3 regions of the Nitrosomonas sp. Is79A3 genome follow, and region 1 is predicted to be linked to each of the others. Evidence: predicted binding sites of a transcription regulator. Region 1 holds the regulator's gene; each other region holds the start of a gene.
What was found. The regulator FliA, encoded in region 1, starts transcription of late flagellar genes. The targets are predictions, from matches to a motif close to CTAAAGTTNNCNNAAANNNTGCCGATANNA.
Positions count from the first base shown of each region.

Region 1 (6,556 bases):
TCCTTAACGGATATCAATAATCTCAAGACTCTTGCCGGTCCGATATTGATTATTATGATTCTGGCTATGATGGTGTTGCCACTGCCGCCATTCATACTGGATTTTCTATTTACCTTCAATATTGCAATATCCATCATCGTGCTCATGGTGAGTCTTTACACCAAAAATCCGCTTGATTTTGCCGTTTTTCCTACAATACTACTGATTACAACCTTATTAAGGTTATCACTCAATATAGCTTCAACCCGGGTTGTATTACTGGAAGGGCATACCGGCCCAGATGCAGCTGGCAAGGTGATCGAAGCTTTCGGTCATTTTTTGGTCGGAGGAAATTATACCGTTGGATTGATTGTGTTTATTATTCTGGTCATCATCAATTTTGTGGTGATAACCAAGGGTGCCGGACGTATTGCTGAAGTCAGTGCGCGTTTTACACTGGATGCTATGCCGGGTAAGCAAATGGCCATTGATGCCGATTTGAATGCCGGATTGATTGGTGAAGATGAGGCTCGCAAGCGTCGATCTGATATTTCGCAAGAAGCTGATTTTTATGGATCGATGGATGGTGCCAGTAAGTTTGTGCGGGGTGATGCTATCGCGGGCATATTGATTATGCTCATTACCATTATCGGTGGATTGCTTGTCGGTGTACTGCAGCATGATTTGGAATTAGGTGCAGCAGCCAAGCAGTATACGATGTTGACTATTGGTGATGGTTTGGTTGGACAAATTCCTGCGCTGATTATTTCAACAGCAGCTGGTTTAGTCGTGAGTCGTGTGACCACCGATGAAGATCTGGGCGAGCAAGTCTTAAGTCAATTATTTAATCAACCGCAAGTATTAGTGATAACGGCTTGCATTATGGGCATCATGGGTTTGGTGCCTGGTATGCCGAATTTTGTATTCTTGTTTATTGCATCTATTTTAGGCTCTATAGCTTATTTAAAGATAAAAAATATTGCAGTTGCTCCAACCATTGAATCAATCGCCCCAGAAATACCTTCCATAGAAAAAGCAGATGCGAGCTGGGATGATGTGACACCCATTGATACGCTTGGGCTAGAAGTCGGTTATCGATTGATTCCTTTGGTAGACAAAGCGCAGCAAGGTGATTTGTTAAAAAGAATAAATGGCATACGTAGAAAATTTGCGCAAGAAATCGGCTTCTTGCCACCGGTGATTCACATCCGGGATAACCTGGAGCTGCGGCCAAACGCCTATCGCATTACACTCAAAGGCTCGGTAATCGGTCAAGGGGAGTCTTATTCCGGTATGTATTTGGCGATCAATCCGGGACGGGTCACTATGCAGTTACCTGGGACTGTGACCAGTGATCCGGCGTTTGGACTTCCTGCTGTATGGATAGAAGCTGCACTGCGTGAACAGGCGCAAATCAATGGTTACACCGTTGTCGATGCCAGCACTGTCGTAACCACGCATATCAACCATTTGATTCATTCACATGCTGCCGAATTATTGGGCAGACAGGAATTACAAAAGCTTCTTGATCATCTCAACGCGCAGTTTCCAAAACTTATCGAAGATCTGGTTCCGAAATTATTGCCGTTATCAACGGTGCAGAAAATCTTACACAATTTATTGGAAGAAAGTGTGCATATCCGGGATATGCGTACCATCATCGATGTACTGACCGAACACGCAACGCAAACCCAAGATGCGATTGAATTAACAGCGATTGTCAGGGCGGCTTTAGGTCGTGCAATCGTGGATCAGTTTTTCCCCGCAGGCGCGGAGGTCCAAGTCATGAGCCTACATCATGAATTGGAAAATATACTTATCCAGGTGATGCAGTCTGGTGGTATTCAAGGCACCGGGATTGAACCCGGGCTTGCCGACACGTTATTAAAAGAAGCCCGGAGTGCAGCGCTACAACAAGAAAAACTTGGATTGCCTATTGTATTACTGGTACCAGGTGCTATCCGTTTCTTACTGGCGAAATTCTTACGCCGTGCATTACCTCAATTAAGAGTGCTTTCTCATTCAGAAATTCCGGATTCACGAAAAATCAAAATCACTTCCCTTGTTGGAGGTAACAAATGAAAGTAAAACGCTATATCGCTTCCACATCACGAGAAGCATTACGTCAAGTTAAAGAAGAACTTGGTGTTGATGCCGTCATATTATCGAACAGAAAAACAAGGGACGGCGTTGAAATCATGGCGCTGGCGGATTCTGAGATGTCAGATCTGGTGCATACCCAAGGGCCGTCTGCTATGTCATCAAATGATATTACTCACCACAGACAAAACAAAGAGTCGAGTGTGGTTGACTCCTATTCAACGCTACTTTCTTTAGCGAGTGAGCCAGCAGAAACGGTGAAAGCATCGAATGATGTGATGTCCGCGTCATTGGCCCGCGACATTATTGCAGAGATACAGTTGATGAAAAATACACTGGAAGATCAGTTGGCTACTGTTGCATGGGGAAACTTTACGCAGCGCAGGCCAGAAAAAGTAAAACTGTTACGTACTTTGTTGGATACGGGTTTTAGTCCGATGTTATCACGCCGGCTTGTCGACAGACTACCCGTCGATCTGGATTATGAACAAAGTCTGAAACAGGCAATGTCCGCATTGGCTTTTAATCTGCGTACAGTTGCCAATGATGACATGATTGAAAAGGGTGGTGTTTATGCACTGATCGGTCCTACTGGTGTCGGCAAGACCACGACTACGGCGAAACTGGCGGCGCGTTGTGTAATCCGGCACGGTGCAGACAAAGTCGCGTTGCTGACTACTGATAGTTACCGTATTGGTGGCCATGAGCAACTAAGAATCTATGGGCAATTATTGGGTATTCCTGTGCGCAACATCAAAGATACCGATGATTTGCAGTTAACGCTGTCGGAGCTTAAAAACAAGCATATGGTGTTGATTGATACGGTGGGTATGAGTCAACGTGATCAAATGGTTGCTGAGCAGATTACGATGTTGAGCAACTGTGGCACCGATGTAAAACGTATGCTTATTTTGAGTGCTGCATCGAATGGAAAAACTCTGGATGAGGTGATTTCTGCCCACCAGAAGAGCGGTATTTACGGTTGCATCATTACAAAAGTCGATGAGGCTGCCAGTTTAGGCGTAGTTTTGGATGTAGTCATACGCAGAAAATTACCACTGCATTATGTCGCAAACGGACAAAAGGTCCCGGAAGATATTCATGCCGCTAATCCACGCTATTTGTTGCATCGAATTTTTAAATCGACCCCGGGTGAGTCCGCTTTTACTTTGCGGGATGCGGAGTTTGCTTTAATTATGGCAACTAAGAATGGTGGAACGCCGTCACAATCAGAGGAAAAAGCATTGGCAGGATTTACCTATGACTAGATTGATTTTACACGATCAGGCGGCAGGGCTACGTAATCTGACATTATTTCAGGCACCTGATTCAGCGCGTGTTTTCACAATCGCAGGTGGAACAGCACGGGTCGGAAAAACGAGCATTGTGGTGAATCTTGCTACGGCATTAGCGCAGAATGGCCAACGTGTGTTATTGATTGACGAGAATCCCTGCCATAACAGCATTTGTACGAGTTTAGGCCTACAGGCACGCTTTGATTTGCTACACGTGATCCACAAAGATAAAAGACTGGATCAAGTGCTTTTACAAGGCCCGGAAAATATCATCATATTATCTGCCATGCGCGGCATTCATGCATTAAACAAGCTGAATCCGCTTGAACAAGATTGGCTTATTAAAAGTTTTGCGGAGCTTACCGGTTCTGTTGATATTGTGTTAATTGATACTGCAATGTCCGGTACAACCCATGTCCTGCCTTTAAGTTTAGCTTCAGAACAAGTCATGATCGTGATTTCTGGTTCAGCCGCATCCCTTACGGGAGCGTATGCGCTGATTAAAATCATGAGCCAGGAATATACCAAACAGAATTTCCTTGTTCTGGTGAATAAAGTTGACTCGGAAACAGAATCACTGTCCATCTATCAGAATTTATACAAAGTGGCTCGTCAATATCTGTCTGTAACACTGGAATATATTGGCTATATCCCAAGTGATGAAAAATTACGTAATTCAACGCAATTATGTAGACCGGTGCTTGAAACATTCCCGGCTTCGCAAGCAGCACTTAGTTTTAAACATCTGGCTCAGAATGTTTTGCGCTCTTCATGCCCGGATAAATATACCGGGGGAATCGATAATTTCATGCAACGATTGATTCGGACAAGCCATCTTAGTATGGCAAATTTTATGGTGTGATTGGATATGTATACTGCGACCGGAACTAAAGCTATTGATAAAGAACAGTTTATAACGGAATTTACGCCATTGGTAAAACGCATCGCCTATCACATGATGACTCGATTGCCAGCAAGTGTGCAGGTTGATGATCTTATTCAAGCGGGGATGATTGGTTTGCTTGACGCAATCAATCGCTATGAAGGTTCGTATGGCCGGCAATTTGAGAGTTACGCAGCGCAGCGCATACGCGGTTCTATCTTGGACGAATTGCGGGAGGCAGATTGGCTGCCGCGCAGTATACGAAAAAAAATGCGACGTATAGAAGCTGCGGTGAATTTGTTAGAGCAACGCAAAGGCTGTGCACCCAGTGAACAGGATCTGGCTCAGGAATTGGATATGTCGCTTGATGAATACCATGAGACTTTGCAAAGTGCACGGGGCGCTCAATTAATTTATTACGAAGATTTTCAGCAGGATGATGAAGAACCATTTTTGGATCGTTTATTCATCGACTCTGAAGGTGATCCATTAAATGTGCTTCTGGATGAGAATTTTAGGAATCTGCTGATTACAGCTATTGATAATCTTCCCCCTCGGGAAAAACAGGTAATGGGGATGCATTACGAACAAGAAATGAATTTAAGAGAAATTGGTGAAGTGCTTGGCGTTAGTGAATCCAGGGTTTGTCAGCTACACACGCAGGCAGTTGCGCGTTTGCGCAGCCGTTTAAGAAATCTTTGAGATGTCATGCGAATTATCCAGTGTCATTAAATGGATTCTGCGATGAATAAAAAATCAAAGATGGATTTAAATAGTGTTATCGGTATTTTGTTGGCTTTTATTGCAATAATTGGCGGGCAGATTCTCGAAGGCGGTCATGTTGGTTCCTTGCTGCAAGTTGCTGCTTTTTTGATTGTTATGGGTGGTACAGTTGGAGCAGTTTTGCTACAAAGCCCAGTGAAAATTTTCCTCAATGGAGTCAAAATGAGTGCGTGGGTATTTTTTCCGCCAATCAATTCTCCGCAAACATTAATAAAACAAATTATCAATTGGGCTCATATATCACGCAAAGAAGGATTGCTAGCGCTTGAAACGCATGTGCCGGTTGTAAAGGATCCTTTGACAAGGAAAGGATTGCAGCTACTGGCCGATGGGAGTACTCCGGAAAAATTACGTGAGGTTCTGGAAATTGATATATTGGCTTTAGAGGCGCACCAACGCCAATCTGCCCGGATTTGGGAAGCGGCTGGCGGTTATGCCCCGACGATCGGCATATTAGGGGCTGTGCTGGGTTTGATTCATGTTATGGAGAACTTGTCGGATCCTGAACTTTTAGGGAATGGTATTGCAGTCGCCTTTGTTGCAACCATATACGGTGTTGGATTAGCCAATCTGATTTTTTTGCCGATAGCAAATAAGTTAAAAAGTATTATTAATGAACATGTGGTCATGCAAGAAATACTGGTTGATGGGTTTGTTGCTATCGCCAGTGGCGAGAATCCCCGGTTAATTGAAAACCGCTTGAAGGGTTATTTCATTTAAATTGAACGTGCAATATCTGATTGTCCAATGAATTTTTGAATAGTCCATGTTAAAGAAAAGAAAGCGAAAAGAAGATGAACATGCGGATAATCATGAACGTTGGCTAGTTTCATATGCTGATTTCATTACGCTGTTATTTGCTTTTTTTATTGTAATGTATGCAGTTTCATCGGTTAATGAGGGTAAGTATCGCGTCTTGAGCTCTTCGCTGGTTAGCGCATTTAAAAACGATAATCCATCCAATTTTCCACCTCCTCAATCAACAGAGTTTTCACCTATCAATACCCAACAATCCAGTCAGGCTGACTCAATCAAGCTGATTGATAATCTAAGTTTTCAGAAAACAAAGAAGCAAGAAAAAATGAAAAGCATGGCGAAAAATATTCTCCATGCGTTGGAGCCCTTAGTAAAGGATGGTCAAGTGCGAGTTACACAGAGTGCTTTAGGAATTACTGTTGAAATCAATGCCAGTGTTCTTTTTTCACCGGGACAGGCTAAACTAGCAGACAGTTCAAGTTTGACATTGCAAGCAGTTGCTCACGTTATCAAGGGACATGAGCATGAGATTCATGTCGAAGGGCATACGGATAATTTACCCATCCACACCGAGAATTTTCCCTCAAATTGGGAACTATCTTCAGCACGTGCAAGTAGTGTGATTAGGTTATTCATAGAAAATGGTGTTGAGGCACATCGTCTTACTGCACTTGGCTATGGTGAGAATAGACCCATAGAAACTAATGAAACACTTGAAGGTAGAAAAAGAAATCGCCGGGTAACGGTTATGATTTTATCA
Region 1 covers NC_015731.1:2,328,762-2,335,317, reverse strand. Annotated here, with positions in the region: gene flhA (flagellar biosynthesis protein FlhA) at 1-2,061, shown strand, start outside; gene flhF (flagellar biosynthesis protein FlhF) at 2,058-3,347, shown strand; gene NIT79A3_RS10750 (AAA family ATPase) at 3,340-4,236, shown strand; gene NIT79A3_RS10745 (RNA polymerase sigma factor FliA) at 4,243-4,959, shown strand; gene NIT79A3_RS10740 (flagellar motor protein) at 5,020-5,760, shown strand; gene motD (flagellar motor protein MotD) at 5,807-6,556, shown strand, end outside.

Region 2 (6,556 bases), 1.3 Mb from region 1:
TCTCAGAGGTGGTTTGCAAATTCGAGATGGTTGAACTGAAACGGTTCTGAATTGCACCCAGATCACCGCGAGAGCTGCTGATGGCATTTAAAGCAGCATCCAGCGTCTTCAATGCAATTTGTGCATTAGCTGATGTGGATAAATCCAACGTAGCGACTGAATTGAATGAGCTGGTAGTAGCGCCAAATTCCGTGGCATTTGAACCAGCTGCAGTAATTTGGCCAGCAGAGCTTGAAAGTTCGACGGTACCCGTTACTGTCGTTGAGTCATTACCACCGCTGGTTAGCGTTCTTGTGGTCGCTCCTGCAGTGACATCAGCTGTTGTTACGCCATTAGTGAAATCTGAAAGTACGATATCTCTGCCATCTGTTGTTGACAGCGTTATTACTGACTTGTCGGTCGTAGATGCGAACGAGGCAGTAACGCCGGTTGAAGATTGTAATCCATTAATGGCTGATGCCAAGCCGCTTAAGTCAGCAGTATCAGTGATAGTGGTAGAAACTGTGCTGCCGTTTAATGTCATAGCAACAGTACCGGCGGCTGATAAATTGCCGAGCGTGGCACTGTTAGATGCGGTTGCAGTGATGCCGATACTGGAAGCAGCCGTATTAATGGCTGCAGCAATGGCTTTGGCATCATCGCCTGCTGCATAACTAATGTTACCGGTTGTTCCTTTATTATTGGCAAGTGTTAAGCCGGCTTCAACAGCAACGCCATTGGCAGCAAGAGCAGCGGCAGAAGCCGTTGCTGTGCCCATTGCTGTTCCATTGGTGGTGAGTGTGTGACTACCTAATGCAGTAGAGCGAGCATCGCCAATTGATGCAATGTTGATGGTTTGGTTAGCATTGGCACCGACTTGGAAGCTCTGATTCAGGAAAGAGCCGTCCAGCAAGTTCAAGCCGTTAAACTGGGTTTGGCTGGCAACCCGCGTAACTTCGGCACTCAATTGTGAAGCTTCGGCTTGTAGTGAAGCACGGTCACTGGCGCTGTTAGATGCATTGGCAGACTGAACAGCCAGTTCACGAATACGCTGTAAATTGTTGCCGATTTCACCCAACGCACCTTCAGCGGTTTGTGACAGTGAAATACCGTCATTCGCGTTACGGACAGCTTGGTTTAAGCCGCGGATTTGTGAGGTCATCCTTTCTGAAATCGCTAGACCTGCAGCGTCGTCTTTAGCGCTATTAATACGCAAGCCGGATGATAAACGTGTTAAAGATGTATTTAATGAGTTTTGCGATGTATTTAAGTTACGTTGTGCATTTAATGAGGCTACATTAGAGTTTATAATTTGTGGCATTTGGGTTCTCCTTTCTAATATCTATGTGTTTGGCATAATTGCCAGTTCCGTTGGTTTTCCCCGCAATCCAAGAGGGTTTGTAACCGCCGTTGATTGCAGTTATCGGACAGCATTTTGAAAAGTTTAGGATTTTTGCTTTCATGGTTTTTATCTAATCATTTGGTTAATATCGGCTATTCGTGGTATAAATTGTTTTTTTCTCATAAATTATCTTGTAAAATTAGATAAATATTCAGGTAGTTAATTTGGGAAGTTAATTTTAGGAGTTATATCGGCTTCAACTGGTGGGGGCTGAGATGGTCAATGAAGAGAAATTAAAAATATTAATGGTCGAACATTCTGCAGAGGATGCAGATCGGGTGCTGCAAATACTTTTACAGGGCGGTTTCCAGACTGAATGTTTGTGCGTTAGCACTGCTGCTGCTTTGCACGATGCCCTTTTGATCCGGGACTGGGATGTGATTTTGTCCGATTATGATTTGCCGCAGCTAAATGCGCAGGAGGTGCTGCAAGCCATAAGAACCCAATACCTTGATATACCTTTGATAATTGTATCCAGTCATGTTGGTGAAGAAGCGGCAGAGCATATCATGGCTCTAGGAGCTTATGATTTCATGATGAAGGAAAATCTTGCCAGACTGATGCCAGCAATAAGGCGTAGCTTGCATGAAGTAGGAAACTACCAGCGTTTTATTACTGCACAGACTGCCTTGCAAAAGAGCGAAGCACTTTTTCAAGCGATTACATCTAATCTTCCCGGGGTGGTTTTTCAGTTTCTGCTATCAGTCAATAAAAAAACTAGCTTTCCTTATGTCAGTGATGCCAGTGAAACACTACTGGGGCTGTCACCCCAGAAGCTGATGGATAAACCCGAACTATTTCCAGAGTTGATTTTGCCGGATGATAGAAAGTCTTATCATCAATTGATGATAACCTCTGCGGAACAACTTGCGACCTGGAACTGGGAAGGGTGTATTCAAGTAAAAGGTGATAGTGATATCAAATGGATCAGTTTGCGTGCAACACCCAGGAGAATGCCGGATGGCACGACGTTATGGGATGGCATCATGATCAATATTACTCGAAACAAACTGGCTGAACGAGAGATTGTACGTTCCCGGGAACAGTTGGCAGAATTATCCTCTTATTTGCAAAAAGTCAAAGAGCAGGAGCGCGCCAGAATTGCACGAGAAATTCATGATGATATCGGAGGAACATTAACTGCTATTAAATGTGAGTTGTTTCCATGTATGGACACAACGGCAAGGAAGCCGGAATTTTATCAGCAAAAATCGAAATCTATAGAATCTTTAGTGGACCGCGTGATTGACAGCACACGCCGGATTTCTCTGGATTTGCGGCCGGGTATTCTGGATTGCGGTATCATTGCGGCGGTTCAATGGCAGGCAAAAGAATTTAGTGATCGTACAGGTATTGTTTGTAAAGTATCATGCATAAACGATGAAATAGCTTTAGATTCTGATTTGGCGATAGCGGTTTTCCGTGTTTTTCAGGAAACACTAACAAATATTTCCAAGCATGCTAATGCATCCCGTGTTCAGGTAAAGCTCGTGGAGCTAGAAGGACTGATTCTTTTGGAAGTAATTGATAATGGCTGTGGTATTACCGATATCGATATGGAAAAACAGGCTTCTTTTGGGATTCGAGGGATGCGTGAGCGTTGCCAACAATTGAAGGGAAATTTCCATATTTCGGGGGATGCGGAGAAAGGTACAAAAGTGACTATTCTGATACCTATGAGTAATCTGGAGTATCAATCCGGGCATATAGATAGGCTGGAAGGTGAGTTTGGAGAAACCCAGCAGTCTGAGCCTATGAAGAAAAAAAAGAAGGTTTCTCGGCTCTGAGTAGCCGGAGGTGCGCATGATAAGTGTGATGATTGCTGATGATCATGCAATTGTTCGCCAAGGTTTGAAACAGATACTTAGCGAAACGGATGATATTAAAGTAACCGGTGAAGCAGAGACGGGGTTTCAAGCAGTAAAAATTGCACGGCAGCAAGATTTTGATGTCATGTTATTGGATATTTCTTTACCGGATAGGAATGGTATCGAGATATTGAAGCAGGTAAAGAAAGATAAACCCAATCTTGCAGTGCTCATGCTAAGCATGCACAATGAACACGAATTTGCAATTCGTGCATTAAAGGCGGGAGCATCCGGATATCTCAATAAACAAAGTGCACCGGCGCAGCTTGTAGTGGCAATACGTCAGGTTGCAATGGGCGATAAGTATGTGAGTCCGGTTGTTGCACAGGAACTTGCCAACATTATTAATTCTGATTTAGACAAGCCGCTTTATGCCACTTTATCCGATCGGGAATATCAGACTCTATGCTTTATTGCCGCAGGTAAAACATTATCGGAAATATCAGCCGAAATGTTTTTAAGCCCAAAAACAGTCAGTGTTTATCGTGCGCGCTTGCTGGAGAAACTCAAGTTGACGAATAATTCAGAATTAATTCGTTATGCTATAAAGAATAAATTGGTCGACTAATTTTATAATTGTTCTGCAAGTTAACCCAAATATTTCTTAGATTGCCTTATAAATTAAGATCAAGATTCACGTGGACTGGTCGATATTTTTAGTTCCAAGCTTGCTGGTAACACTAATTTAAATTTCTTGACCAATTTTATGAAGCCGCTTAAAGATTCGAATCCAACCATTATTGCCCGTGAAACATTGCGGCAGCTTGCATCGCTCAGAATTCCTCCAACACCAGATAATTATCACAAACTGTATGACCAGATTTCAGGTAATTCCGGAGATGATGTGAATTCCGCGGCGGTAACATCAACAAATCAGCAAAGAATTGTTGATAATCCAACAATAGAATCCGCTGTGACCTGGGGAGATACGATAGAAGCACTGTTGAAGCAACTGGAAAAGAAGCAAGGAGCGCTGACCACTGCAAAGAAACGGGATGGCGTCAATCGAGTTCTTGCCAAATACTCGAAAGATTCAAACCAACTGCATAACAAACTCAAGGCGCTGGTAGATTCATGGGGAGCATTGGCTGCCGCAACCCAAGACTCAAATGAAGATGGGCAAGTGCAAAATCCCTCATTGCAAGTGCCGCAGGTTGATCAGGACACACAAGGCTCCCAATTAAAGCATGCTGTTACAGAACAGACTCCGACCGCCGGATATTTTGCTGATCAGCTATTGGAATTGCTGGCACACTTGCTTGAACAGGTTGTTGCTAAACAGATTGGTGACGTAATTTTGGTTGAAGAAGCCAGAACGTTAGCGCATCAAGTGCGCAAAATTCAAGATAAGCCAGAAATGGAACAATTCATAGCGGGTTTTCAACAATTTTGCGGTAAGTTTGATGCATATGGTGAGAGTGGTCTCAAGTTGCAGCAAGGCTTACTCAAATTGCTCAATATGCTCATGGATAGCACGGGAGAATTACTCTCAGAAGATCAATGGATTGGTGTTCAGATAAGTAAATTGCGTGAAACAATCTCCAGGCCACTGGATCATCAGGTGATAGCACAAGCTGAGCATTATCTAGAAGAAATAACGCAAAGACAAGAAATAATCGGACGTAGTTTAAGTGAAGCCAAGGTGACCCTGAAGCAGATGGTAACTTCCTTAATCACTAATATTGAAGAACTTACCGATACGACGGGTGAATATCAGAATAAGCTTGAGCAATATTCTGAAAAAATCAGTAATACTGATGATATAAAAGAACTTAATCAGCTGCTTGTGCTGATTATGGAAGAAACCAGTCTGATGCAAAAAAGCACATTAAATTACCGCAATGATTTTTTGGCTGCTCGAGCAGAAGTTAGTTTGGCGCAGAATAAAATCAATCAGCTCGAAACCGAGTTACATGAAATGGGTGAGAAAGTGCATGAAGATCACCTGACAGGAATATTAAATCGGCGTGGTTTAGATAATGCTTTTGACCGCGAAACCTCGCGTTCAATGCGCCATCAGGTTCCTTTATGTTTTGCACTGCTGGATATTGATAATTTCAAACTGCTTAATGATACGCATGGCCATCAAGTGGGTGACGATGCACTAGTGTACTTGGTTGAGTCAGTCAAGGAGACAACGCGCCCTGAAGATATTGTGTCACGATATGGTGGTGAAGAGTTTGTAATTCTATTGCCAAACACAAATCTTGAAGAAGCTGTACATATCTTATCCAGGATCCGGCGTAATTTAACCAAGAAGTTTTTTTTGCATGAAAATAAACGTTTGTTAATCACTTTTAGTGCGGGTGTTGCTCAGCTCCAGCCGGGAGAATCACAAGAAAGTATTTTCAAACGCGCCGATGAAGCATTGTATCGTGCAAAAAGAGGCGGTAAGAATCAGATACTCACATCTGTGTAACTCTCTGTTAGTTAGGAGATATATCGTAGTTTCCGATAAATAGTACCGATTTCCCTTTTTATTCATTAAATCCATTTCTGGTTTGCTCTGTTAACGTTGTCTACATGGCAGTCTATACCGGAATGGGTTCTCCTTCGCAATCCAACGAATTACCCCCAAAGCTGGAATAGTCTGGCATCTAGTGATGTCAATTGAGGAGGATAGCAATGCAAGAAGCTATTAAACAAAAACAGAAAAGAATGCTGAGATTGGTTAAATCGACAGATGCTATTAAAAGTGAGCAGAAACCCATGATTGATTCTGAGGACTATTATAAGCAAGTAGAACGTTACGCTGAACAGATTCGCAATACAAGAAATGCTGATGAAATCATTAGTATTCTAGATATTGTGTTGTCTGAAACTAGAGGTCTGAGATTTAGTGATGAAGTTTTTACTGCGCAGGAACAAGTAAAACGCGCGGAACAAAAGATTGAATCATTGAAAAGTGAATTGGAACAACTGAGAGGGCTCGTACAAACTGACCAAATGACAGGCGCCTTCAATCGCCGTGGGTTAGATGATATTTTCAAACGTGAAGCGGCCCGTGCCGACAGGAATGCACAGTCTTTAGGGGTGGTTTTGATTGATTTGGATAACTTCAAGCAGATTAATGATAACTTTGGCCATCAGTACGGAGATAGTGTGCTGATCAATTTCGTCAATGTAGCCAAAGAAACATTACGTCCTTCCGATATTGTGGCGCGGTTTGGCGGGGAAGAATTTGTAATATTATTGCCTGATGTCGAGATGGAAGACGCCTTAACTATTATTTCCAGGCTACAGAATAATCTGGGAAAAATTTTCTCAGTTCAAGTGGATAAACAATCTATACCAGTAACATTTAGTG
Region 2 covers NC_015731.1:1,003,289-1,009,844, forward strand. Annotated here, with positions in the region: gene NIT79A3_RS04550 (flagellin) at 1-1,300, opposite strand, end outside; gene NIT79A3_RS04555 (histidine kinase) at 1,597-3,168, shown strand; gene NIT79A3_RS04560 (response regulator transcription factor) at 3,185-3,817, shown strand; gene NIT79A3_RS04565 (diguanylate cyclase) at 3,956-5,668, shown strand; gene NIT79A3_RS04570 (GGDEF domain-containing protein) at 5,875-6,556, shown strand, end outside.
Region 2: a site for FliA is predicted at 1,398-1,427, ahead of NIT79A3_RS04550 (flagellin). Genes of this name have one in related genera too.

Region 3 (6,556 bases), 1.4 Mb from region 1:
CGCTGTTTTGCTGACCATGCCGTGTATGTCTATTTTTCCGGATTTGCCGGGATACAATGGGCCAACCTGGCCCGAGAGCGCGGTCAGATTTGCGCGGTAATTCGGTTTAATAAACCGGTCATTGAAATTGATATTGCCATTCTTCAGGAAAATCTTATCGATATGAACGGGCGTCTCACCTTTTGAGGCGGCCGGGGTGTTACCGGTGGATTCAACGGCGGCAACGGCAATGCCAGACTCTGCCGTTTTTTCGGATTGAATGATTTGCTTGAGATTGAGGCTGCCATCCGGAAGAATCGTCATGCGCGCATAAAAATCGCTCAAGTTTATTGTGCTGATATCCAGCAGCAATGGCTCATTGACAAAATTTAGATGACTGATATCCAGCTTCTTCCAGCGCAGCAAATCATAGGCATTTTTGCTATCAAAGATATTAAAGTTGGCGAGCTTCCCCTGCCCGTTTGCCAGAATTTTCAGCGGGCTGCCACTGGCTTTGATATTTCCGTTAAAGGAAATGTCGCCGCTGGTCAGAAGCGCCGTCAGCCTATCGCCCAGCCAGCCTTGTAAAGACACCAAATCAATCGCGTCAAGGTTTAGCATTAAATCAGCCGAAAGGGGCGTCCAGGCCAGCGAGCCATTGGCTTTAAAGTTACCATGTTGGTTAACCTGCGCCTGCAGCACCAGATTCAACGGATTGACGCCATCCAGATCAATGTTTTCCAGAGTTAAATCCAGCGAATCGACAATCATCGGTGAAATTTTTGTCAACGTAAGATCTTCATAGCGTAGCGTAGCTGCTTTGAGTTGAATGCTTTTGATCTGTGGAGTCCAAGGTTTATTGTCTGTGCGTGCGGGTGCGGGCAATTTGGGTTCTTTTTCAGCCAGTTTAATACCGGCATTGGCATGCCCCGGTTTTCTAGCAGGAATAGGAATGCCTACATGAACTTGAATCTGAGGCTCTGCCGGATTCTGAGTGTCCAGGGAATTAAACAAGCGCGTTAAATCAATCGTGCCGCTGGCATCTCGACGCAACGTGGCGCTCAAACGATCCAGCGTGATATTACCTAATGCAATCCGCTGTGCCGCTGTATTGACCGTGATGGAATCGATAGCCAGCTTTGCCAGCGCTAATGCCGGTTCGTTCTCGCCGTCACGCGTGATGGCGACTTGATCCATAGCCAGCTTGACCCGCGATGGTTTCTTCCCCGTCAAATCGGCTTGCGTCAAATCGATTTTCAGTTTCTTAAGCTCGGCTTGATACGGTGCGGCGACTGCGCTATTTTTGATCGCAATTTGGCGGAATGTGGTTGCACCGGTTAAGGTAATGTCTGGTGCTTTCGTGGGTTCCTGGGTAAATGTGAGCAGCAGATCGCTGTCGAAATAACCTGAAAGCAGATGGATTCCCTTTGGCAGGTCTGCATATTGATCAAATTGGGTTAAATCAATATTACTGAGTTTAACAGCCAGCGTTGCTTCCTGATTTGCCGCAAAAGGACGCAATTTGCCATCGAGTAAAAAAGGTGCTCCGTTAATCTTTGCGCTGAAGTGCGGTTCTATCCAATCAGCCGGGGCGCTATTGAAATTGGCGACAACCGGGATGCCCAGGTTTATTTCGTTAATTATGTGCTCAGCATTTTTGTATCGATCAATAAATTCAAAGCGGCCGCCCTCAATGCGGATATTGCTGATAGAGAATTGGCCGCGTTGATCACTTGCGGCTTTTTCTTCATCTGCGGGTTGACTGAATTTTTCCAGCAAATCAGAAATATTCAGTTGCTCCTTGCTTTCCCGGACCAGGCGCAAATGCGGATCTGTCAGAGTAATTGCTGTTAGGACGGGCGCGCGCTGCTTGAGAGATTCAATACTCAAAGCGACGGACAGCTTATTGAAAGAAAAAAGCGCTGTATTATTTTTATCGGAGGTAATTTTCTCGTCGACACGGAAACCCATTACGAGCAACTCAAGCGTACGCGGTTTTATTTCGATCGATGTTACAGTGACAGGACGTTGCAGGACTTCAGACAGTCGGATCTCAAGTTGAGACTTGGCATAACCCGGTAACCAAAACGTGATGAGCGCCCCCACAGTGGCGATCAGGATCGCTATCACGCCGAGACTGATAATCAGACGTTTGTATCGAATAAAACGTGGCTGTATGGTCGAAGTCATAGCATTGCCCTGTTAATTTCTACAACGGGTTAGCGAGTTGCTCAAAACATTTTAAATAATGGTACGTTGTAAATTACAGAATTTCTAAACCAAAATGCAGATTGAGCTATTTAGTAGCAGCGCGGTCAACCAAATAGCTCAATGGATACAATTCACCTGAAAAACCTGGTAAATGATAGATTTAATAGTGCGAGCTTGCTTTCAGACCGATTAATTCAACATCAAAAATCAAGGTTGCATCCGGCGGAATAATATTGCCTGCGCCGCGTGCGCCATAAGCCATGGATGGCGGAATAATCAACGTGCGCTGGCCGCCCACTTTCATCCCGACGACGCCTTTGTCCCAGCCTTTAATCACGCGTCCCGCGCCGAGCATGAATGAAAAATGTTCTTTCCGGTCATATGAGCTGTCAAACTTTGGTCCTTTCTTGTCTGGAGCGCTTTCATCATAAAGCCAGCCGGTATAATGAACATTGACAGTTTTTCCGATTTCCGCTTCCTCTCCGGCACCGACTTTGACATCGATTTTTTTAAACGCCGATTCATCAGCAGCGGCATGTTCTTTATAAGAGAAGGCTGTCTGGGGAAGCAGCGCCAACGCCAGCAGGATGATACTTAAATTAAACAGTGTTTTCATTTTATGCATGGTTTCCTCAAGAAAAAAGTTAAATCCGGTTAATTCTAACAATTAACTCTCAGGTATTATAACTGGTAACATCCGTTCTTTATCAGCGACTGTGTTCGAATTGATCGTTTCCACATAAGTTTGGTCATAAGGACCTAAATAGCATAAATTCTTTTGATCTCACACTGCGAATTCTGTATCCATCAAAACTATGCCAGCATCTGAACAACGTGAAACAAACCAGAATGAGCAGCAGACAGTAGATCAGCAAATGGCTGATTTGTTATGCCTGCACGATTCACCGTTGGTACGCGCACTGTATCTGGGAGCGGGTTTTTTGGCATTGTTGCTGGGCGCGTTAGGCGCATTTTTACCGGTATTACCTACGACACCCTTTGTGCTTCTTGCCGCAGCTTGTTTTGCCCGCGGTTCTGAGTATTTTCATCGCAAATTACTGGAAAATCGAATCGCCGGTCCAATTATTCGCGAATGGTGCATTTATCACAGCATCCCGCGACGCGCCAAACGCTGGGCTTATTTATTGATGGCATTGTCATTTGGCAGCTCTATTTTAATAGTGCCCGAGCTATGGCAAAAGATCATGCTGATTATGATCGGCAGTATATTGGCCTTCTATATCTGGCGTGTTCCGGTGCGAGAATCTCCAACTGTCCGTTGAAAAATTATCTGCATTGCCGCTGCGGTGTTAAAAACAACCTTAAAATGCTCATTTATCACGCATAAACTGCGCTTTTTCGCCTGTTTTTGCCTTGCATCGGGCTGCCTCGATTACGTTTTTCAACGGCCTTTTAAATGAAGACTCTTGATCTCGGATTCGCATGCCGGGATCAAATTCTCATTACAAAATTACGTTATTGGTTAATTTTTCCTATAGTTTCAATTCTATTATTACTCTTTCCTTGAAAATTAATGAAGAGATTAATGTAATTAATTCTGTCTATTTTATGCGCCATTATTTCCACAAAAGAACAGAATTATCTTATAAGAAAAGTGCTTATTCTATCCCCTTATTCACCTCATTGGTTTATTGATATTTCATATAAAATCATAAAAAAAACTAAAGCACTTGAAGTTTTCGCCGTAAGAAAAATCCTATCTTTTTAATCACTACAGTGAGTTTACAATGAGAGTTAATGAGCCAGTTACCCAACGCGATATGGGTATGAATAATGATTGTGTGATCATCTCAACTACAAATTTAAAAGGTGCTCTCACATCAGTTAATGAAGATTTTATCCGGATGAGTGGTTTCACCTGGGAAGAACTTGATAACAAAAATCACAATATTATTCGCCACCCCGATGTGCCGCCAGAAGCTTATGCAATGCTATGGACAGCGCTCAAAGCGGGAAATCCGTGGATGGGCATGGTAAAAAATCGTCATAAAGGTGGTGACCACTATTGGGTAGATGCCTTTGCCAGTCCGCAATTCGAGGACGGTAAAATTATCGGTTATCAATCGGTCCGCGTTAAACCTGAAAAAGCCTGGGTTGACCGGGCAGAGGGTTTGTATGCCAAAATTATGTCGAAAAAATCGGCAGATGATAAACGGCGCTCAAAACTGGATGAGGTTAAATTAACCCAATTTCCCATCAATCTAGCTGGTCAAATTGCATTGGCAATTACCGGTATTTTCGGCTTGATTTTTACAGGTCTCGCACTAACCGGACAGATTTCAGTGATCTTTGCTTTGTCTGGTTTTTTTGCTGGTAGCTTATGCAGCTTTGCAATCGTGCATCAAATGTTGAGCGGGCTGCGTGATTTGGCGAAAAAATCAGAAAAAATTGCGAACGATCCGGTTGCTCGCTATGTTTATACGGGAAGAAATGATGAAATAGGTCAATTGGAATATGCGCAGATATTCCAGGCGGCTAAACTCCGTACCGCAATTGGTCGTGTCAAAGAATCATCTGAAGTATTGGAACATGCTTCTGAAGAAATCGCTTCCGGCAATATCGATCTTTCCAGCCGCACGGAAAATCAAGCCTCCAGTTTGGAAGAAACAGCATCCAGTATGGAAGAAATTACTTCTACTGTGCAGCAAAATGCGGAAAATGCCAAACAGGCCAATGTCTTGGTCCTGGAAGCGCGTAAGCAAGCGGAAAAAAGCGGTGCGGTGGTTTCCAGTACCATACAAGCCATGTCACAAATCAACGATAGCAGCAAGAAAATTGCAGACATTACTAACGTTATTGATGAAATTGCTTTCCAAACAAACTTGCTGGCACTCAATGCAGCCGTCGAGGCTGCCCGCGCCGGTGAGCAAGGCCGGGGTTTTGCGGTAGTTGCTAACGAGGTGCGTACCCTGGCAGGACGCAGTGCAGAATCTGCAAAACAAATCAAAGATCTTATCAACGACAGTGTAGCCAAGGTAGAAGATGGCACACAATTAGTCAATCAATCGGCGGAATCATTAAAATTGATTACCGATAGTGTCAAAAAGATTTCTGATATTGTCGGTGAAATTTCCCAATCTTCACAAGAGCAGGCAAACGGTATTGAGCAGATTAACCAGGCTATCTCACAAATTGATGAAGTGACACAACAGAATGGACAGTTAGTAGAGAAATTATCAACGTCCAGCCGTGCGATGACTGAGAAAGTCAAAATGATTTCTGGGCTGGCAGATCAATTCAAGTAACAAAGCCGCTGCTTGAATTAGCTAATGAGCCGGAATGGTCGCAATGCTGATTCCGGCTTTTTTCATTTTTCGCATATAATAAATTTAATATTCTTATTAAATTTATTAGTCTTCGCAGAATCTGTCTGATACATAGCATGAATTCGCCCAGTATCTTTTAGTCTATGAATCTCTTACTATTCGATATCTTGTGGCATAACTGGGTCAACAATGTGGCGTAGCGGGCTGTTGAAAAGCGTTTTCGAGGCAGCCGATGCAAGGCAAAAACAGGCGAAAAAGCGCAGTTTATGCATGATAAATGAGCATTTTGAGTCTGTTTTTAACACCGTAGCGGCAACGCAGATAGTTTTTCAACGGCCTGTTAGATCATTTTCAGCTCCAACAGCTAGCGTGTTAATTACGAGTACATATGCGCTGATGAAGGATGCTAAAATATTTATATGAACGAAGAAGAAAAAACATCGGATTTTGACTTTGACCTATGGTCTAGACTTGCTCAGGAGGAGCCTGAGAAATTTGAGTCCATGCGCCAACAATTGATTGATGATCTGATAGCTCAAGCACCTGCGCATTTCAAACCGCGAATGATTGGCTTGCAGTGGCAGGTCGATCAAGTCCGCAAACAAGCCAGTAATCCAATGGCTGCCTGTCTACAGATTTCACAGAAAATGTGGAACAATGTGCTTGGTGAAAATGGATTGCTTAATGCGCTCCAAGAGCCCAAAAAGATAATACGCACTTTAGAAAAGGCGCCTGCCGGTAAGATTCTATCGTTTGAACGGCCTAAATCCGGTAAGTAAAGCCGGGGTTGAGCCTCCCCTTTTAGCCAGCTGCACCTTGCAGCTTCTATCGCTATTGTAGTAGCCTGTAATTACTATAGGAAAATCCCATGCACACTACACGCCGCACCCATAATCTAGCCCTGCTAACGATAAGCTGCCTATTTCTTTTTAGTAACACCAAGGTAATCGCCGCGGATACCGTTGAGCAATTGAGTACACTCAAAGAACAAAAATCCGTCGCAGTGACCATATACAACGACGACTTAGCACTGATCAAGGATTTACGGCAGGTTACCTTAGACAGCGGTAATTTTAATT
Region 3 covers NC_015731.1:3,713,139-3,719,694, forward strand. Annotated here, with positions in the region: gene NIT79A3_RS17295 (DUF748 domain-containing protein) at 1-2,169, opposite strand, end outside; gene NIT79A3_RS17300 (FKBP-type peptidyl-prolyl cis-trans isomerase) at 2,351-2,815, opposite strand; gene NIT79A3_RS17305 (YbaN family protein) at 3,006-3,473, shown strand; gene NIT79A3_RS17310 (PAS domain-containing methyl-accepting chemotaxis protein) at 3,939-5,456, shown strand; gene NIT79A3_RS17320 (DUF3135 domain-containing protein) at 5,897-6,256, shown strand; gene NIT79A3_RS17325 (DUF4139 domain-containing protein) at 6,346-6,556, shown strand, end outside.
Region 3: a site for FliA is predicted at 3,873-3,902, ahead of NIT79A3_RS17310 (PAS domain-containing methyl-accepting chemotaxis protein). Genes of this name have one in related genera too.